DNA from 3 places in the Streptomyces sp. NPDC003077 genome. Region 3 is predicted to be linked to each of the others. Evidence: riboswitches for the same ligand, from Rfam matches in the RefSeq annotation. Region 3 holds a riboswitch; each other region holds the start of a gene.
The links. A riboswitch is a leader RNA that binds a small molecule or an ion and turns the genes downstream of it on or off. The one in region 3 is predicted to bind cobalamin.
Positions count from the first base shown of each region.

Region 1: another riboswitch for cobalamin. It lies ahead of ABZX96_RS02845 (hypothetical protein); the one in region 3 lies ahead of ABZX96_RS20250 (prenyltransferase/squalene oxidase repeat-containing protein).
Region 2: another riboswitch for cobalamin. It lies ahead of ABZX96_RS02830 (acyl-CoA thioesterase); the one in region 3 lies ahead of ABZX96_RS20250 (prenyltransferase/squalene oxidase repeat-containing protein).

Region 1 is NZ_JBEXNM010000003.1:5,345-13,586, reverse strand. It holds gene ABZX96_RS02870 (ferric reductase-like transmembrane domain-containing protein) at 1-162, shown strand, start outside; gene ABZX96_RS02865 (class I SAM-dependent methyltransferase) at 804-1,553, opposite strand; gene ABZX96_RS02860 (MFS transporter) at 1,522-2,922, opposite strand; gene ABZX96_RS02855 (ATP-grasp domain-containing protein) at 3,071-4,381, opposite strand; gene ABZX96_RS02850 (cysteine synthase family protein) at 4,515-5,537, opposite strand; gene ABZX96_RS02845 (hypothetical protein) at 5,534-6,412, opposite strand; cobalamin riboswitch at 6,838-7,060, opposite strand; gene ABZX96_RS02840 (MMPL family transporter) at 7,588-8,242, opposite strand, start outside.
Region 2 is NZ_JBEXNM010000003.1:20-4,415, forward strand. It holds gene ABZX96_RS02825 (hypothetical protein) at 136-1,482, shown strand; gene ABZX96_RS02830 (acyl-CoA thioesterase) at 1,654-2,151, opposite strand; cobalamin riboswitch at 2,601-2,826, opposite strand; gene ABZX96_RS02835 (TetR family transcriptional regulator) at 3,072-3,665, opposite strand; gene ABZX96_RS02840 (MMPL family transporter) at 3,764-4,396, shown strand, end outside.
Region 3 is NZ_JBEXNM010000029.1:18,510-26,751, reverse strand. It holds gene ABZX96_RS20260 (TetR family transcriptional regulator) at 93-770, shown strand; gene ABZX96_RS20255 (ferredoxin) at 724-990, opposite strand; cobalamin riboswitch at 1,731-1,884, shown strand; gene ABZX96_RS20250 (prenyltransferase/squalene oxidase repeat-containing protein) at 2,066-3,349, shown strand; gene ABZX96_RS20245 (SCO2322 family protein) at 3,349-4,104, shown strand; gene ABZX96_RS20240 (CbiQ family ECF transporter T component) at 4,143-5,546, shown strand; gene ABZX96_RS20235 (ATP-binding cassette domain-containing protein) at 5,559-7,463, shown strand; gene ABZX96_RS20230 (ECF transporter S component) at 7,490-8,242, shown strand, end outside.

The sequences.
Region 1 (8,242 bases), on a different contig from region 3:
GTACGGGCCGTGGGGCGGCTCGCCGCCGCGGCCGTGGTCGTCGGCCTTCTCGTGGTGGTGCTGTCCGGGCATGACGGTGGACGGGCCCGGCCGGCGGAGGCGCCGGCGAAGGCGCCGCATGCGCATGCGGATGCGGATGCGGATGCGGAGGAGTCGGGGTGAGTTCGGTGCGGATGGGCGCGGGTGGGCTGGTCGGCGGCGGCGTCGGCCGGGGCTGAGCGTCCCTGCGCCTCGTTCGCTTCCGGGGGCGGGGGAGTGTCGGGGGGCGGCGGGGGCGCGTCGGGGGTCATCGGGGGGCTTCTGGGTGCCGGTGAACGCCGGGGGCGTTGTCCTCAAGCGCCGGACGGGCTGGATTTTGCGGGCCCTGCTCGTTTTCTTGCCTGAATGTGGGGCGATCCGCCCGCCACCGATCGTCCTCAAACGCCGGACAGGCTGGAATTCACGGGCCCCGCCCGCTTCCTTGCCCGAACGTGGGGCGATCCATCCGTTACCGATCGTCCTCAAACGCCGGACAGGCTCGATTTCGCGGGCCCCGCCCGCTTCCTTGCCCGAACGTGGGGCGGTTCACCGGTTACCGATTGTCCTCAAACGCCGGACGGGCGGGATATCGCGAGACCCACCCGCCTCCTTCCCCGAACGTCAGACGGTCCACCCGTCACCAACTGTCCTCAAACGCCGGACAGGCTCGATTTCGCGAACCCCGCCCACTTCCTCGCCCTGGATCACCAGCCGCCCATTGATGTGCGGGGCGTGCGGACGAGCCGCGCGCCCGCACCCCCACTCATCCTCCGCTCACTCGCCACTCACTCCCTGCGGACCGCCCGCAGCACCAGCCGTTCGGCGTCCTGGTCGTAGGGGCGGCCGTCGAAGCCGCCGAAGATCTCGACGCGTTCGAACCCGGCCTCCTGGGCCATCCGCCGCAGTTCGACGGCGCTGTAGACGAACCACACCAGCGAGGCCCGCGTCACCCGGTCGCCCCGGACCAGCACCCAGTCGCTGCGCAGCCGCGCCCAGTCGTCCAGCACGGTGTCGGTCTGGACGAGGAGATCGTCGCCGCGTTGTACGACCTTGGGTGGGACGACCTTGCGGGCCAGCAGTTCCTTTCCGGCCACGTCCAGGATCAGGGTTCCGCCCGGCGTCAGGCAGGTGTGCATGGTCCGCAGGACGCGGAGGTTGTCGGCCGGGTCCTCGAAGTAGCCGAAGGACGTGAACATGTTCAGGACGGTGTCGAAGGACTCCGGCTGCGTGTACTCCAGCACGTCGGAGTACACGTAGCGCACGGTCTGGCCCGCCTCGGCCGTCAGCTTGCGGGCGCGGTCCAGCATGGCCGGGCTGCGGTCGACGCCGGTGACCTCCAGGCCGCGGCGGGCGAGCGGGACGGTGAAGACGCCCGGGCCGCAGCACAGGTCCAGTACCCGCGTGCCGCTCGGAAAGTCCAGGAGGGGGGAGGTGCTGAGCAATTCCTCGGCCTGGGTGAAGCGCTGTTCGGAGAAGAGGAAGTCGTAGAACTCGTTCCAGAAGTCATCGTCCTGGAACCCGCCCGTGTGCGTCATCGCGCGCCGGTGTCCTTTCTGTGCGGTTCGGGTGTTTCTTTTGGCCAATGCCGTTGGTGTGCGACTCGTTCGTGTGCGACTCGTTCGTGTGCGGCTCGTTCGCGTTCGTGTCATTGATGTCGTTCGTGTCGTCGTCGTGGAGGTGCGTCGCGGCCTTACGGCGGAGTAAGAGGAGGAGAGGCGGCAGGAGCAGGCACTGTGCGGCGGCCAGTAGCCAGAAGAGGCCGGTGTTCCCGGTCTGTTCGCCCCATCCGTAGAGCTGGCCGCCCAGTACGCCGCTCGCGCCGGCGCCCAGGCCCGCGGCGAGCCGTTGCTGGCCGAAGACCACGGCGTCGGAGCGCGGGCTGCGGCGCAGGGCCTCCAGGTCGTTCTTGAGGAACAGCACGATGTCGCCGAGGGTGATCAGCGCGCCGCCCACCAGGAGTGCCCACCGGGTGCCGATCGCCAGGACCGCCAGCCCCAGGGCCAGCCCCGCGAAACCGGCCGCGAGCGCCGTCCCGTACGGCAGCCGCCGGATCAGCCCGGACGCCGGCGGCTGGAGGACGATGACCAGGACGAAGCAGACGAGCAGGACCAGGCTGTAGAACTCGCTGGAGGCCCGCTCCACCGCGTACACCGCCAGGTAGTGCTGGAAGTGGAAGTAGAGGTAGAAGGCCAGGGCGTTGGCGGCGAACGGGAGGACGGCCACGCCGGTCAGCAGGCCGGTACCGGTACGGGCGGCCCCGGTGGTCGGCTGTTCACCGTTCGCCTCGTTCGCGTTGTTCGCGCCGTTCGCCTCGTTCGCCTCGTTCCCCTCGCGTCGTCCCAGCTCGGGCAACCGGGCGTGCCCCGCCAGGACGATGACGAACAGTGCCGTCACCGCGACGAACAGCGCGCCGGGCGACGACAGGACGAACGGGCCCGCGATGAGCGGGCCGACCGCCATCCCCGCGTTGAGCGCCGCGTTCCCGGCGGACAGGAAGGCCGGGCGCCGGTCCTCGTCCACGCCGTGCACCAGGTACGCCTTGTTGGCCGGGAGGTAGAGGGCCGCGCCGCAGCAGGTGAGGACGAGGGCGCCGACCGCGAGCGGCGGCCAGCGCAGCGCCAGCAGCAGCCCGACGAACCCCGCCGTACGGATGACCAGCGCCCACACCATCGTGCGCCGCAGCCCGAAGCGGTCCGCGAGCGCCCCGCCGACGATCCCGCCCGAGAACTGGACGAGCGACGCCACCGCCAGGACCACCCCGACCGCGCCCAGCCCCATCCCCAGCCGTTCGTGCAGGAACACCGACATGAACGGCAGGACCATGAAGCTGCCGAGCGGGATCAGGAACGAGCTGAGGAGGAGGAAGCGCAGGGGACCGTTCAGCGATCCCAGGGCGGTGCGCAGCCCGGGGGTTCGAGGGGCGGGGGCGGCCGGGCTGCTGGTGCCGGGGCCGGCGCCGTCCGGACCGCTGGCGCCCGGACCGGCGCCGTCCGGACTGCTGGTGCCCGGCCCGGCGCCGTCCGGACCGCTGGCGCTCGAACCGGTGGTCCGCTCAGCCACCGGCCGCCCGATCCGTCCCGTTGACCTGTCCTAGCCCGTTGCCGGCACGCTTGGCTTCGCCGGCCCGTTTCCCCTCGTCCTCGAAAGGCACCGTCAGCACCCGCACCGCGTTCGCGGCGGCCACCGCGCAATGGGTGGCCAGCTCGGCGGTCTCGGCCTCCGCGTAGACGATGCCCGCGTACCCCCGGCTGTCCCCCAGGTGCTCGATGGGGTCGCCGGTCCGTTTGATGGGGTACCAGGCGGGGGCGCCGGGCATGTCCGCGAGCCGGTCGAGCCCGGTGACGCCGGTGAACGCGCCGGGGCGCTCCGGATAGCCGAGGACGAAGGCGACGGCCGGTCCGCCGGGGAACTCGGCGTCCATGAGGCCGGGGCGGCGGCCGAGCGCGGTCTCGATCATCGCTTCGTACACGTTGACGCCGAGCGACCGGCACAGGCCCTCGCCGACGAGGGCGCCGCCGATCCGCGGGTTGATCTCCACGACCTCCGGACCGGCCGCCGTGAGGGCGAACTCGACGTGTGCGAAGCGGTCGGTGTACCCGACGGCCGCGAGCACCCGGTCGAGCCAGTCCTCCAGCGCCGCCCGCCGCGCCTCGGGGAAGGCGACGGGGAACGCGGTGATCTCCTCGCGGAAGTGCGGCTCCGGCGACATCAGGCGGCTGGAGACGCCCAGCAGCCGGGTCCGTCCCTCCCAAGTGAGCGTCTCGGCGCTGTAGACCGGGCCGGAGAAGTACGGTTCGGCGAACAGGCGGCCCGTCAGCCGCCGCCCGGCGGCCTCGCGCAGCGCCGCGTCCAGTTCCGCCTCGTCGCGGACCAGCCAGACGTTCTGACTGCCCGTGCCCGCCGTGTCCTTGAGGATGGCGGGCAGGCCGGCCTCCTTGAGGACGAGTTCCGATGCCTCGGCCGCCCCGGCCGCGACCTCGACGGCGCCCGCCCGCGTCAGCCCGGTCGCGTACAGCCGGTTGCGTACGGCGGCCTTGTCGCGCGTCAGGCGCAGGATCTCGGGGGCGAGGCCGGGCAGGCCGAAGCGGGCCGTCAGCTCGGCGCCGACCAGCGTCCAGGTGTCGGTCGAGCTGATCAGTCCGCGTAGGTCCGGCACCTGGCGGAGCCGGGCCGTCACCGCGTCCGTGTCGAAGGTGTCGATCTCGACGACATCCAGGGCGGCGTTCGCGGGGAGCCGTTCCAACTCGTAGGTGTAGTAGGACGGGTCGCGGGTCAGCAGGAGCAGCCGCTCGCCGAGGGCGTCGGCGGCGCGCGCCAGGTGTCCCAGTCCGAAGGTGAGTGATTCCAGGCAGGCCACGGTCACGCGGCGGGTTCCTTCCAGTGCAGAGGGTGGGAAGTCCGGTTCCGGGCAGCCGCGCCGGGGGCCCGGCCGCAAGCCACCAAGCGAGAAGCCCGGCCGCTCGCCACCAAGCAAGCAGCCCGGCCGCAAGCCGTCGTCACGCCACGGACTCCTTCCAGCCCGCCGGGCAAGGGTTCCGGTTCCACGCCATCGTCGACCAGGGCATGGCCATCTCCTCCGGCGAGCCGACCTCCACCGGCTTGAGGGCCGCCGGGTCCAGGGCCTCCGCGTGCCGGGCGTGGACGCGCTCGACGTAGCGGTGGCCGGTGTCGGCGCCGATCACCAGGTGGAGGCGGTCGGGGTGGCGCCGGGCCTCGTGGGTGGCGGTGAGGTAGGCGGCGCCGGTGGAGAGGCCCGCGAAGACGGCGTGGTCGCGCAGGAGGGCGACCGTTCCGGACATGGCGTGGGTGAAGTCCATCCAGTGGATGGCGTCGTACAGGTGGTGGCGGACGTTGTCGAAGACGATCGACGAGCCGATGCCCGCGATGATCGCCTCGGGGTCGTGGTGGTCCTGGCTGCCGAACGTGACGCTGCCGAACGGCTGGACGCCGACCAGCCGCACGGACGGATCACGGCGGCGCAGGTGCTCCACCAGCCCGCCCGTCGAGGCCCCGGAGCCGACACCGCCGACCACGGTCAGCGGACGGTCCGGCACGTGCGCGGCAATGAGGTCGGCGACCTCCCGGTAGCCCAGGTAATGGACGTCGTCGTGGTACTGGCGCATCCAGTGGGCGTCGGGCCGCCCGGCGAGGAATTCGCGGACCCGCCGCACCCGCAACTCCTGGTCGAGCTTGAGGTTCCGGGACGGCCTGACCTGCTCGACGGTGGCGCCGAGGATTTCGAGCTGGGCGCGGGTGGTCGCGTCCACGGTGGTGGACGCCACGATGTGGCACCGCATTCCGTAACGGTGGCAGGCCAGCGCCAGCGCGTACGCGTAGATGCCGCTGGAACTGTCGACGAGCGTCTGTCCGGGGCGGACCGTGCCTCGGGCGAGGAGGTGGCGCACGGCGGCGAGGGCGGAATAGATCTTCATGGACTCGAACCGGACCAGGACCATGCCGTCGGTCAGACGGACGAGATCCGGGATCTTGAGGGCGTCGGCGATATGGGGGTGTATCACCCGTAGCCTCCCTGGGCGAAAGAGCACTGGTGGCCGAGCGAGTGGAAGAAGGCGGAGATGTCGTCCTTGGCGGACGGGGTGGGACGGCGGACGAAGAGGTAGCCGACCAAGGACCCGGTGTGGGCGACGAAGACGCCGTCGGCCCCCAGTTCCTCGCGGTGCGCCAGGACGGCGTCGAAGGTCCGCTTGGGCAGCACCTCTTGGGACAGGACGGCGCTGGTCGTCGCGGCCCGGGCCACGGCGGCCGGGTCGGCGGCGGAGAAGCCCTTGAGGAGGTCCGTCAGGCACCGTTCGTACTCCTCCGCGCGCCGGCGGTACTGGCGCAGCAGCAGGGGGGTGACGGCGGTGGTGTCCACGGTCCCGGGCTCGGTGATGTAGGCGGTGTGGAAGCCGAGGGCGGTGCCCAGGCGGCGCACCACCCGGTGCCGGGCGCTCAGGTAGAGCGCGAACTCGTCGAGGAAGACACTGTCCGCGCGTTCGATCGCCGCCAGGATGCCGGTGACCGCCTGGGGGTCGTACGGCAGGGAGAAGACGTGGAAGAGGCAGCGCAGGGTGGCGACGATGTCCGCCGTGGAGCTGGCCATGCCCACCCCGACCCGCAGGTCCGAGTGGGTGCTCCAGCGGCCGGGCGGCAGCGTGAGCCCGTAACGGTCCAGGAAGAGGCGGGCGGCGGTGGCCGACTTCTCGCCGGGGGGAAGGGGATCGGGCGGGCCGGTTCCGGGCGTGAAGTAGACCCAGGAGTGGCGGTCCACGGGGAACGAGACGAGGGCGATGTCCGGGCGCGGCCCGGCCCGCAGCGGGCCCTGGTAGAGCTCGCCCAACGTGCCGTGGCAGACGCCGCAGGCGGGGCGCGGCACGCGGTCTTGGGGGGACATCAGGCCGGGAGGGCCGGCGACGGGCGTAACCGGGCGGTTCCGGCTTGGACTTCGGCCCTGGCCCTGGCCCTGAAGGAAATGGCGGGGGCGGTAGCACGCGGGCGGGGCTCTCGCGTACGGAGCCGGTGGCCTTCCGTACGAAGCCGGGGCCCGGGCCCTCCCGTACGGAAGCGGAACCCTCCCCCACGACGCCGGAATCCTCCGGCCGTTCCTCCGGCCGTTCCTCCGGCCGTTCCTCCGGTCGCTTCTCCGGCCGTTCCTCCGGTCGCTCCTCTGGTCACGAACGCGTCCTCCCTCGTCATCCCGATCCCACTTCCGAGGACGACGGGGACGTGACGTGGCTGGACGGCGCGCCGCGTACGCGCGTCGTTCCGCCAGCACCGCCGACCCAGCCCTCGAAGGTCACCGTGAACAGCGCGTGCGGACGCGCACGCGCGCAGCATGGCAGGTCTTCGGACTCGCGGGCCCGGTGCCGGGCCTCCGGCACGCACCTACTGGCCGTCGCTTCCCAGGTCCCTGGATGGGGCCCAGTGCCGTTGACGGCGGTCGTTCCCACTCACCGCTGCGGGGCAGTCCCGGATTCGCACCGGATTCCCTCTTACGACGCGCCACCCCCCTGTGGCGCGAACCAACTGCGCTCATCAGCGTAGAGATACCGCTCCCCATGCGACAGATGAGCACCAACCGTTGTCCGGTTATGACCGTTCGCTCGGGGAGACGGGGCGCCCGGCCGGGACGGTGATGGCTGACCGGGGCAGTGACGCGCATGTCCGACGGGCTTGCGAAGGGCGTGTCCGGTTTTGGTCGGCGCTCCGGGGCCCGATTCCGGCTTTCATCGGCACTTCGGGACCTGATTCCGACTTTGCCCCTCCTTGGGGAAAGAATCAAGACAACCCTGCCGTTCTCGGGCCGAACCGCGTCCACCGTCACGGAAGGCACGTAAGGAAGCCATATGCCCGGAAGGCACGTAACCGCCAAGGCGCGTAACCGGAAGGCGCACCACCAGAACGCACGTAGCCGCAACGCACGCGGCCGGAAGCCGCGCAAAGCAACAGGGCGAGCGCCCGGCGCCCCCGTACAGGGGTCGCCCGCGCCCGCCCCGCCGCCGTATCGGCGTGCGTCACCGCGTCATCGGCGGATCAGCGTGCGTCACCGCGTCAGCGCACGTCACCGCGTCACCGAGCGGCCACCACCTTCTGCCCCTGCCCCTGCTCCTCGCCCCGTCCGGCGGGAGCGGCCTGCGGCAGGCGGGCGCCTTCGATGTCGATGTGCGGGATGGCGCGGTCCAGCCAGCGGGGCAGGGCCCACGCGCGGCGGCCGAGGAGGGCCAGGGCCGCCGGGACGAGCGTCATCCGTACGACGAAGGCGTCGATGGCCACGCCGATGGCCAGGGCGAAGCCGATGGACTTCAGGATCGGGTCGGGGTTGAAGATGAAGCCGCCGAAGACCGCGGCCATGATCAGGGCGGCGGCGCAGACCACCCGGCCGCTGCTGGCGACGCCGTGGGTGATGGCCCCGGCCGCGTCGCCGGTGTGCTCGTAGTGTTCCCGCATGCGGCTGACGAGGAAGACCTCGTAGTCCATGGCCAGGCCGAACAGCACGCCGATGAGCAGGACGGGCAGGAAGGCGACGACCGGTCCGGCCGCCGGAACCTGGAGGGCGTCGGCCAGGTGGCCGTCCTGGAAGACCCATGTGGTCGCGCCGAGCGCCGCGGCGATCGACAGCAGGAACCCGAGAACGGCCTTGAGGGGCACCAGCAGCGACCGGAAGGCGAGGGCCAGCAGGACCAGGGCCAGGATCACGATGATGGCGACGAACAGCGGCAGCGCG
Region 2 (4,396 bases), on a different contig from region 3:
GCCGCCCTTCTACTCCTCCAAAAAAAACCCACCACATTTCGCCTTACATTTTAATTTTGTTTTTACCTTCCTGGCGGGGCCCGCCCCCCCCCCCCCACCACTTGGCCACCCGGCCACTTCCCCCTGGGAGAAGACATGAGACCCGTCTCCGTCCGGCGCTCGTTGCGCCTCGGAGCATGTGTCACCGCGGCGGCCGGCCTGCTCACGGCCGGTTTCGTCGCACCCGCGTCCGCGGCCACGTCGCAGACCGACCAGTTGTGGGTCGCCGCGCCGTCGGAGCTGGCGCTGCCGCTCGGTACGGACGGCGGCGAGCCGCGGAGCCGCACGCTCGCGGTCGGCCTGTACCACGACAACGGCAACTTCACGGTGACCGACGGCAAGGTCACCGTGGACATCTCCGGCGTCGCCGACATCGCCAAGGTGACCTGGCCGCGGAACTGCGCCCCGACCGGCACGACCGCGGTGTGCGACGTACCCGGGATCCCGCTGGGCGGCGGCGACCTCGGGGAGCAGGTCCCCCTGACGGTGCGCGCGGCCGACGGCGCCGCGTCCGGGGCCCAGGGCAGGATCACCTACGAGGCGACGGCCGTCGGCGGCCCCGACGGCACGCTCACCGCGCCCCGCGACAGCTTCTCCACCACGCTCACGGTCGGTTCCGGACCCGACCTGGCGATCGCCGACATCCCGCGGATCGAGCACGCCACCCCCGGCGACACCAGGACGATCCCCTTCAAGCTGACCAACAACGGCAACGAGAGCGCGCACGGCTTCACGGTGAAGCTGATGTCCACCTACGGCCTGCGGAAGCTGACCGAGTACGACGCGTGCACGTCCACGCCGCGTGACGGTGGCGACGTGTCGCCGATCTCGCACACCACCTGTTCCTTCGACCGGGAGCTGGCGCCGGGTGAGTCCTTCGAACTGCCCGCGCCCCTGCGGGTGGAACTCGCCCGGCACGCGCTGAACGAGCGGCTCGACATCAGCGTCGAGCCGGGCGCGGGCGCCCAGGACCTCAAGTCCGAGGACAACTACAGGTCGGTGCTGATCGACGCGGACAACACCGCGGACTTCTCCGTGACCGGCGCCCCGGTCTCCGGCGCGGCGGGCGAGACGGTCACGGCCCGGGTCACGTTCGCGAACAACGGCCCGGGGTGGGTGGGCAACCTCGGCTCCGGCGACGCGGTCGCCACCCTCAGCCTGATCGTTCCCAAGGGCACCACGGTCACCGGCGTCCCGGAGGGCTGCGAGCCGCGCACCCTCTCCGGCGGATTCCTGTCGCGGCCGACGGGCGCCCCGCGCTACGACTGCGACCTGCCGTACTGGGTGCTGGAGAACACGAAGCGTTCTTACGACTTCTCGTTGCGCGTCGACACCGTGGTGCCCGGCGCGACCGGTTCCGTCAGCCTCCTGCCGCCCTTCGGCGAGAAGCTCCCGCACGACCCGAATGCCGCGAACAACACGGCGGTTGTGACGGTCAACTGACCGCCTCTGAACGGCAGTAGATATGGCCGAGCCGTCAACTGGCGAGGCCGGGCCTCGTGTGAGTGCGGACGGGGCTTGAAGGCGGGGCGGGGCTTGGCAGCGGGCCGGGGCGGGATGGGCGGGGCGCACCACGAAGACCGAGCGCCCTGGAACGCGTCCCGCCCCATCCCCTCACCCCGCGGCCGTCCGCTGCTCCGTGCGGAGGGAGCGGCGCCGCACGGCCCGTAGGTACCGCTGGTGGTCCTCGGGGGTGACCGGGCGCAGTTCGGGTACCGGCCGGGGCGAACGGTCCTCGTCGATGGCGACGAACGTCAGGTGCGCGGTGACCACCTCCACGGTGGGCCCGGAGGCGTTCCACCGCTCGGCGGTCACCCGCACCCCGACGTCCATCGAGGTGCGCCCCGCGTACTCCACCGACGCGTGCGCGCTCAGCAGGTCGCCGGCGTGGACGGGGGCGAGGAAGGACATCCGGTCCACCGAGACCGTCACGGCGGGGCCGTCCGCGTGCCGTCCGGCCGCGGCAGCGGCGGCGTCGTCGATGAGCTTCATGATGACGCCACCGTGGATGGTGCCGTACAGGTTGGTGTCGTGCTCGCTCATGATGTGGGCGAGGGTGACGCGCGAGTCGGCCGGGGCCTTGTGGGCCGGGCCGGTGGTGATGCTGTCCACGGGTGACGTTCCCTCAGTTCTGGGCCGGGTGCGGCGTGCGGGCGGTCGTTCGGGAGGCCGCCGACGTTGGACGGGCCGTTGGACGGGCTGTCGGATGGGCCGCCGGGTGCGTCGTTGGCCGGGGCGCCCCGGCCAGTGTGGGCATATGCCAGCCCCCGGCGGTGGCCCGTTCCCGGCGCTGTACGGGCCCGAGGCGGACGGGCCCGGGGAGGACGAGCCCGAGGCGGACGAGCCCGGGACGGTCGGACACAGGCACTGTGCAGGGGGGAGTGAGGGGACGTTCGGCCACGAGACTCTCCTTCGCGCATCGCGGGGACGATCCCGGCGTGTGTCCGAGGACGAGGACGCGGACGCGAAGGAGCGGCGCACACGGGCGGACACATCGCCGCGCGCGTGTCCACCCGTCGTCGCCGGCCCTCCCGCGAGGCCGCCGAGATCACCGCACGCACCGGTGGCGTACGGGCAGTGGCAGGTCTTCGGACTCGCGGGCGTGCCTGCCGGTCTCCCGGCGGGCACCTACTGGCCGTCGCTTCCCGGGCCCGTCGCCGGGCCCAGTGCGTATGACGGCGGTCGTTCCCGCTCACCGCTGCGGGGCAGTCCCGGATTCCCACCGGGTTCCCTCTTGCGACGCATCCCGCCTGGTGGACGGGGCGAACCGCTGCGGAGCCAGCCTACCCGCCGATTCGAACACGACCGGTCCGGGACGGTGCGCCTCCGTGAATTCGGGACGGCGCGCTGCCGTGAGGCCGGGGGTGGTGCGCTTCCGCGAGGGCCCGGGACGGGCGCGCTTGCGCGAGGGCTGGGACGGCGCGCTGCCGTGAGGCCGGGGGTGGTCCGCTTGCGCGAGGGCGAGGGCGAGGGCGGGGGCGGCGCGCTTCCGTCAGCCCGGGGCGGCGCGCTTCAAAAGAGGCGAAGGCGCTTCAGCCGGTCTCGGTCCCGGTCCCGGTCGCGGAAGGAAGCGCCGCGACGCCGGCCCGCAGGAAGGCCATGGCCACATCGACGTCGGCCTCTGTCGGGCGGGGGCCCAGTTCGTAGATGACGGCCGCCGCGGCAGCCGCCGCCATGCGCGGGCCGAAGTCCCCCAGGGTGCCGCCCTTTTCCTCGGCGAGGATGCGGGCGCCTTCCTCAAGGACGTCGGCCATGCGGGCGAGGCAGGCGGACTTGAGCTGGGGGTTGAGGTCGAACATCCGGTCCATCAGGTCGTCGAGCGCGTCACGGCGGGCGAACTCGTCGCGCAGCCAGTCTTCGAGCGCGTCCACGGTGCTCCGTCCGGGCTCCCGTTCGCGCAGGGCGGTGGCGAGCCGGGCCGTGCAGGCGTCGAAGTGGGCCATCGCCAGGTCGAGCTTGGACGGGAAGTAGAGGGTGACGGTGCGCCGGGAGACCTCCGCGGCCTCGGCGATGTCCGTGATCGTCGTCGCCTCGAAACCGTGGTCGGCGAACAGCTCGTACGCGGCCCGCAGGATCGCCTCCCTGCGCCGGGCCTTGCTGCGTTCCCGCAGACCTTCCACCACCATGCGGGCAATCTAGCACCTGTAGCGAATTTACACTCGGGTGCAATAACGCCATAGAGTGTAAGCCCATACGATGGACGAGCTCTGGAAGGAAGGCGCACATGGCGTCACGCCTGTACGCATGGGCACGGTGGGTGGTGCGCCGCCGCGGCCTGGTCATAGGGGTCTGGCTGTTGCTGCTGGCCGTCATCGGCGGCCTCGGCATCACCCTGCACGGGAAGCCGACCACCGAGTACTCGGTCCCGGGGATCGAGTCGCAGCAGGCACAGGACCTGCTCAAGGAGAGGTTCCCGCAGGCGTCGGGCGGGGTGGCGCGCGTGGTGTTCGCCGCCCCCAAGGGCGACACGCTCACCGACCCCAAGGCCCAGCGGGTCATCGCCGCCGGCCTGAAGGAGGCCGCCGGCACCGAGGGCGTCGTGAACGTCTCCGACCCGCTCAAGACCGGCACCGTCTCCCGGGACCGGACGATCGGCTACGCCGACGTGTCCTTCAAGCAGGGCGCCTCCGACGTGCCGCAGTCGGCCAAGGACGCGCTGTCCCGCGCGATGGACCCGGCCCGCGACGCCGGTTTCCAGGTCGAGTTCGGCGGCTCGGTCATGACGCCGGAGATCGAGGTCGGCGGGCCGGCGGAGATCGTCGGCGTCGTGGTGGCCTTCGTCGTGCTGGCCCTGGCCCTGGGGTCGCTGGTCGCGGCCGGACTGCCGCTGATCACGGCGGCCGTGGGCGTGGCGATC
Region 3 (8,242 bases):
CCGCGAACCGGGTTGACCACCGCCAACCGGGCCGACCATCGTGAAGCGGATTGACCATCGTGAAGCGGGCTGACTGCCACGGAACGGGACATATGACTACGGAACCTCAGGCGACACCCCCGACGCTCCCCGCCAGTCCGCCCCCAACCCTTCCCGACAGTCCGCCGCTGACCGCCCGTCAGGAAGCCCGCCGCCGCCGCATCCTGCACGCCAGCGCCCGGCTCGCCGGCCGCGGCGGCTTCGACGCCGTCCAGATGCGCGAGGTCGCCGAATCCTCCAACGTCGCCCTCGGCACCCTCTACCGCTACTTCCCCTCCAAGGTGCACCTGCTCGTCGCGACCATGCAGGACCAGCTCCAGCACCTGCACGAAACGCTGCGCAAGCGCCCGCCCACCGAGAAGGACCCCGGCGCCCGCGTCGCCCAGACCCTGATGCGCGCCTTCCGCGCCCTCCAGCGCGAACCGCAGCTCGCGGACGCGATGGTGCGCGCCCTCACCTTCGCCGACCGCTCGGTGAGCCCCGAAGTCGACACGGTGTCCCGGCTGACCACGGCGATCATCCTGGACGCGATGGCCCTCGACGCCCCGCCGACGCCCGAGCAGCTCTCCGCCGTCCGCGTCATCGAGCACACCTGGCACTCGGCGCTGATCACGTGGCTGTCGGGGCGGGCGTCCATCACTCAGGTGCAGATCGATATCGAGACGGCTTGCCGGCTGGTCGGCCTCACGACTCCGGCGGGAACACCGGCTCCCCCGTCTTCGCGCGCGTAAGAGAGATCGCCTCCACCGGGCAACTCTCGGCCGCCGCCAGCAGCGCCTCCCCCGCGTCCGCCTCGGGCTCCGTCGGACGCGACTGACGCGCCGCGTCCAGCCGGAAACGGTCGGGGGCGGTGGCGACGCACATCCCGGACCCGACGCAGACGCCGCGATCCACCTCCACGCGCCAGCGGTCGTCCGGCGCGGTGTGCTGGTGATCGGTCGTGCCTGTCATGTCCTCACGTCCTTGTGCCCATGCGTTCTTACGCCCTCATCGGACGGAACGGCTGCTCGCGTTCCACGACATCAGCTATTGGCGCCTTGCCGCCACCTTGGGGTTCGGCCGGGTGCCTGGGTGATGGAGCGTCAGCTTATGTGCGCTTGAAGGTGATTGAACGGCGGGGGCTACGGGCCGTGCGGCTACGGATCCTGCGGCTGCGGCCCGGGGGCTACGGGTCCTGCGGCTGCGGGCCGAGTCCCCAGCCCGTCCGGCGCTTGAGGACACCCCGCAGCTTCCAGCACCGACGCGACGGGCAAGGGGCGGGCGATCTCTGAACCCGGCGAACGCCGGAGGCGTTGTCCTCAAACGCCGGACGGGCTTGATTTCCAGCCTCCCCCCATCGGCAAGCCACGTAGGCACAGAGCGAATCCCAAGCAACGTCGGCGCCGTCACCAGCACGACCACGTGAGGGCGGGCGGCAAGCTCGCGGAACAGAGCCCGCTCTTTCACCCGTCCGGCTACGAGGGGTGGCCCCGGCACTATCAAACCCGTCACGGCTGCGCGGGAGCGGACCCGGCACCATCAAGCCCGTCCGGCGATTGAGGACAACGCCCCCGGCGTTCACCGGGTCCCAGAACACTCCCGCCACCCGCCCTCGCCGGGGCGTCCACAAACCCCGGACAGGCCGGAAACGGCGGGCCCGCCTCCGGCCCGGCCCCGCCCGGGGAGGGGGCGCCGGGGAGCGGTCCGGTTAGGGTGTTGTGGACAACTTCATCCGTGTCCGATCGGGGGAAGCCGGTGCGAATCCGGCGCTGACCCGCAACCGTGAGCGCGGCCGTTCACCAACGATCTTGTCGTTGCCGTCCGGCCGGGCGAGCCGGAGCACCCGATGGGACACGGGTCCAGGCTCCCGCCACCGGGTGCCGCGAAAGCGGCCGGTCGGCGGCGGCACCGTCGAGGTATGCGGGGCCGAGCCCGGTGCCGCCGTGACCGACCCCGTGGGTCGGGACGCGGGCGGGCGACCGAGCGCGGAGGCGCGTACCGCCCGCTGTGAACTGACACCCGAGAGGCACCCGACCCGATGGCCCCCATGGCCCCCTCCCTCGCCGCCCTGGCGCGCCGCGGCGCCGCCGCGCTGGCCACCGCCGCCGTGCTGTGCGCGGTCGGCGCGCCGGCCGCGTCCGCCGACTCGCCCGCGCCCGCCACCGCGTCACCGAAGCTGCCCGACGGCCTGTACGGCGACAAGGACCCGCAGTACGACGGGGTGTGGCGGCAGTCCCTGACGCTGCTGGCGCAGGACGCGGTCGGGGAGCGCCCCGCGCGGTCGGCCGTCGACTGGCTGACCGGGCAGCAGTGCGCCGACGGCTCGTTCACCGCGTTCCGCCCCGAGCCCGTCAGGGCGTGCGACGGCAAGACGCTGCGGGACACCAACCAGACGGCCGTCGCCGTGCAGGCGCTGGCCGCGATCGGCGGGCACGACGACGCCGTGAAGAAGGCCGTGACCTGGCTGAAGTCGGTGCAGCAGGACGACGGCGGGTGGAGCTCGATGGCCGGCGCCCCCAGCGACACCAACTCCACGTCCGTGGTGATCGGCGCGCTCGCCGCCGCGGGCGAGAAGCCGGAGGCGGTCACGTCGAAGAAGGGCGGCAAGAACCCGTACGACGCGCTGGCCGGCCTCCAGCTCGGGTGTGACGCGAAGGACGGGGAGCGCGGCGCGTTCGCCTTCCAGCCCGGCAAGGACGGCAAGCTCGCCCCGAACGACGACGCCACCGCCGCCGCGGCGCTCGGCGCCCTCGGCAAGGGCTACCTCCTCACGCCGACCGGCAAGGACGCGGACGCCCCGGTCACCCCCCTGACCTGCCCGGCCCCCGGCGGCAAGCCGGACGGGAAGCAGGCGGCACAGGGCGCCGCGGACCACCTCGTCCGCGTCATGAAGGAGCACGGCCACCACCTGATGTCCGCGATGCCGGGCGCCGAGGGCCAGCCCGACACCGGCAACACCGCCGACGCGGTGCTCGCGCTCGCTGCCGGCGGCCACCGCACCGCCCTTCAGGAGCCGCTGAAGTGGCTCCAGGACAACGGCGCGGCCTGGGCCCAGCAGACCGGCCCGGCCGGGTACGCCCAGCTCGTCCTGACCGCGCACGCCGCCGGGACGGACCCGCGCGCGTTCGGCGGCACCGACCTCGTGGCCAAGCTGAACGCCACCGGGCCGAAGCCCGCCGCCGCGACCGACTCCCCGGAGAAGGCGCGGGACGAGGACGGCACGGACGACGACAGCGGCACGGTCACGTGGTGGATCGTCGGCGTCTTCTTTGTCGCGAGCGTGGGCGCGGGCTTCCTGCTGAGCGGTCGCCGGAAGAAGAACCAGCTCTGATGGCAGGAAAAAGCACCAGCCGTGACGCACGGGAAGACGACGAACCCGTGCTGACGGCACCTCCCCGGCGCGCCCGCCGCCTCGGCAGCCTCGCGCTGGCCGGCGCCCTGGCCGTTCCGGCCCTGGGCCTGGCCGCCGCCGGGCCCGCCCAGGCGGCGGAGTACCGCTACTGGTCCTTCTGGGACGCGAAGGACGGCGCCTGGTCGTACGCGACCGAGGGCCCGGCCACCGCGCGCCCGGCCGACGGTGACGTGGCCGGGTTCCGCTTCACCGTGGGCGCCGACGCGACGGCCACCGGCAAGCCCCGGGCCGCGGCCGACTTCGGCGCGATCTGCGCCGGGACGCCCGCCCAGGAGGGCCGCAAGCGGGTCGCGCTCGTCCTCGACTTCGGTACGGCCGTCGACGCGCCCAAGGGCGAGACGCCGCCTCCGGCCCGTAAGGAATGCGCGCGGGTGGCGCCGGACGCCTCGGCCGCCGACGCGCTGGCCACGGTCGCCAAACCGCTGCGGTACAACTCCGCCGCGCTGCTGTGCGCCATCGCCGGCTACCCCCGGACGGGCTGCGCGGACAAGGCGGAGGCTTCTGGGAACGGGGCCGGGAACGGATCGGCCGCCCCGTCCACGTCCGCGTCCCCGTCCGGCGATACATCGGACGCGGACGGTGGCGGACCCTCCGCCGGTCTGATCGGCGGCATCGCCGCCGTCGTGGTCCTGGGAGCGGCGGCCCTGTGGCAGGCGCGCCGCCGCCGCGGATGACCGGCACGGTACGGCGGGGCGCCCGCCCGTCACGCGACATGGCACGGCGCGGCGCCCGCCCGTCGCGCGGCACGGCACGGCGGGGCGCCCGCCCGTCGCGCGGCGCGCCGCAGGCGACCCGCGCCAACGCGGTGCACGCCGGCGCGTGGTGGGTGTGGGCGCTGGGCCTGGCGACCGCCGCCTCGCGCACTACCAACCCGCTGCTGCTCGCCCTGCTCATCGGCGTCGCGGGTTACGTGGTCGCGGCCCGCCGTACGGACGCGCCCTGGGCCCGTTCGTACGGGGCCTTCGTCAAGCTGGGGCTGGTGGTGATCGGCATCCGGCTGGTCTTCGCCTTCTTCCTCGGCTCCCCGATCCCCGGGACACACACCCTGGTCACCCTCCCGGAGGTGCCGCTGCCCGAGTGGGCGAAGGGCGTGCGGATCGGCGGCCGGGTGACCGCCGAGGGGCTGGTCTTCGCCCTGTACGACGGGCTCAAGCTGGCCACCCTGCTGATCTGCGTCGGCGCGGCCAACGCGCTGGCCAACCCGGCGCGGCTGCTCAAGTCGCTGCCGGGCGCCCTGTACGAGGCGGGGGTCGCGGTCGTCGTGGCCATGACCTTCGCGCCGCACCTGGTCGCGGACGTGCAGCGGCTGCGCGCCGCGCGCCGGCTGCGGGGACGCCGCGACCGGGGGTTCACCGCGCTCCTCCAGGTGGGCCTGCCGGTGCTGGAAGGCGCGCTGGAGCGCTCGGTGGCGCTGGCCGCGGCGATGGACGCCCGCGGGTACGGGCGCACCGCGGCGGTGCCGCCCGCCGTCCGGCACACCACCACGGCGCTCACCCTGGGCGGCCTGCTCGGTGTCTGCGCCGGTACGTACGGGCTGCTCGCCGAGACGGGCGCCGGTTACGGGCTGCCGCTGCTGCTCGCCGGGCTGGCGGCGGCGCTGGGCGGGCTGTGGCTGGGCGGCCGGCGTTCGGTGCGGACCCGCTACCGGCCCGACCGGTGGGGGCCGCGGGCCTGGCTGATCGCGGGCTCGGGTGTCGGGGTCGCGGCGCTGATGATCTGGGCCGCCTCGTCCGCGCCCGAGGCGCTGCATCCGCCGGCCGTTCCGTTGACGACGCCGGATCTGCCTTTGTGGCCGGCCGCAGCGGTTCTTCTCGGGCTGCTGCCGGGCTTCGTGGCGCCGGCGCCGGTGACGACGGTGGCTGCTGAGGCGGATGGTCCTGGGCGCGCGGCCGGTTCCAGGAGCGCGGCCGGTAGTCGTCGGCGTGTCCCGTCTGCCTCGGGCGCCGCCTTGAGGTCCCCGGCCCCACCCGTTGAGCCCCCGGCCGCACCCGTTGAGCCCCCGGCCTCGTCCTCCGAACCCCCGGCCGCGTCCTCCGAACCCCCGGCCGCACCCTCCGAGCCCCTGTCCGCGCCGAAGCCCCCGGCCGCGCCGAAACCCCCGTTCCGTCGTCCCTGAAGGAGCCACCCAGTGATCCGGTTCGAGCAGGTCTCGGTCACCTACGGCGACGCCGAGGCGCCCGCCGTACGGGGCATCGACCTGACCGTTCCCGAAGGGGAGCTGTGCCTCCTCGTCGGGCCGTCCGGTGTCGGCAAATCCACCGTGCTCAACGCCGTCAGCGGCCTCGTACCGCACTTCACCGGGGGCACCCTGCACGGCCGCGTCACCGTCGACGGGCGGGACACCCGCACGCACCGGCCGCGTGAGCTGGCCGACGTGGTCGGCACCGTGGGTCAGGACCCGCTGGCCCACTTCGTCACCGACATCGTCGAGGACGAGCTCGCGTACGGCATGGAGTCGCTGGGGCTGGCGCCCGAGGTGATGCGGCGGCGGGTCGAGGAGACGCTCGACCTGCTGGGCCTGGCCGACCTGCGGGACCGTGCCATCGCCACGCTCTCGGGCGGGCAGCGGCAGCGGGTGGCGATCGGCTCGGTGCTCACCACCCACCCCAAGGTGCTGGTCCTGGACGAGCCGACCTCGGCGCTCGACCCGGCCGCCGCCGAGGAGGTGCTCGCGGTGCTCCAGCGCCTCGTACACGACCTCGGAACCACGGTCCTGCTCGCCGAACACCGGCTGGAGCGCGTCGTCCAGTACGCGGACCAGGTCATCCTGCTCCCCGCCCCCGGCGCGGCCCCCGTCATCGGCACCCCCGCCGAGATCATGGCCGTCTCCCCCGTGCACCCGCCGGTCGTCGCCCTGGGCAAGCTGGCCGGCTGGTCGCCCCTGCCCCTGACGGTCCGCGACGCCCGGCGCCGGGCCGCCTCCCTGCGGGAGCGGCTGGCGGGGCGGGAACGGCCCGCGCTCGCGGCACACGGTGCCCAGGCGCGGGGGGTCGGCGATCGGGGTCCCGACGAGACGGGGGCGGGGCGCGGAGGCGCCGCGCCCGAGGACGGAGTGGAGCCGGGCTTCGTCCGCAGGGGGAGGTTCGGTCGGCGGACCGCCGCACCGGGGACGGGAACAGGGACGGGCACGGGCACGGGGACGGGCGCACGCCGACGGACGTGGTTGGGACGCGGGGGCGCAGCGGGAGACGCGGGTGACGCGCTTGGCGCGGGCAAGGGCACGGGCGAGGGCCCAGCGTCCCACCCGGCCGGGCAGCCAGGACCCACCGATCCCGTCGTCGCGGAAGCCGCCGGGCTGTCCATCCGCCGGGGCCGCATCGACGCCCTCCGGCACGTGGACCTGACCGTGCGGGCCGGCGAGACCGTCGCCCTCATGGGGCGCAACGGCGCGGGCAAGTCCACCTTGCTGACGACGCTGGTCGGCATGCACGAACCCGCCGCCGGTGCGGTGCGGGTCGGCGGGGCCGCACCGCACCGCACGAGCCCGCGCGCCCTCCTGAGGCACGTCGGCCTGGTGCCGCAGGAGCCGCGCGACCTGCTGTACGCGGACACCGTCGCCGCCGAGTGCGCCGCCGCCGACCAGGACGCGGACGCCGCGCCCGGTAGCTGCCGGACGCTGGTCACCTCGTTGCTGCCGGACGTCGCGGACGCCACGCACCCGCGCGACCTGTCCGAGGGCCAGCGGCTGGCACTGGCGCTGGCCGTGGTGCTCACGGCCCGGCCGCCGCTGCTGCTTCTGGACGAGCCCACGCGCGGCCTGGACTACGCCGCCAAGGCCCGGCTCGTCGAGCTGCTGCGCGGCCTGGCCGCCGAGGGCCACGCCATCGTCCTGGCCACCCACGACGTGGAACTGGCCGCCGAGCTGGCCCACCGGGTCGTCATCCTGGCCGACGGCGAGGTCGTCGCCGACGGCCCCACCGCCGAGGTCGTGGTGTCGTCGCCCTCCTTCGCGCCGCAGGTCGCCAAGGTTCTGGCGCCGCTGCCGTGGCTCACCGTGCCGCAGGTCGCGCGCACCCTGGGAGAGACGGCGTGAACGGCCGAGTAGACGGCGGAAACGCTATGGGTAACCTCCCGCCTCGCGGCAAGGTGCGCGCCGTGCGGCTGGGGCCCCACTCGGTCGCCGCGCTCGTCCTGGTCTCGGTGATCGGCGTGATGGCCTTCGGGTGGCCGCTGCTGGCCGACTCCGCGTCCGGGCTGGCGCACTCCAAGGACGCGCCCTGGCTGTTCGCGGCGCTGCTGCCGCTGCTGCTGGCCGTGGTCGTGGCGACGGTCGCGGACACCGGCCTGGACGCGAAGGCCATCGCCATGCTCGGCGTCCTGGCCGCCGCGGGCGCCGCGATGCGCCCGCTCGGCGCGGGCACGGCGGGTATCGAGCCGATGTTCTTCCTGATGGTGCTGGCGGGGCGGGTGCTGGGGCCCGGCTTCGGGTTCGTCCTGGGCTCGGTGGCGATGTTCGCGTCCGCGCTGCTGACCGGGGGCGTCGGGCCGTGGATGCCGTTCCAGATGCTGTCCATGGGCTGGGTGGCGATGGGGGCGGGGCTGCTGCCGGGACCGGAGCGGCTGCGCGGCCCGCGCGAGCTGGTGATGCTGGCCGCCTACGGGGCGGTGTCCTCCGTCCTGTACGGACTGATCATGAACCTCCAGGGGTGGCCGTACATCGGCGGCATGGGCTCGGGCGTCTCGTTCGTCCCCGGCGACCCGCTGCACGAGAACCTGGCCCGCTTCCTCGCCTACTGCCTCGCCACCTCACTGGGCTGGGACCTCCCCCGCGCCCTCGTCACGGTCGTCCTCACGCTCACCCTCGGCGGCACC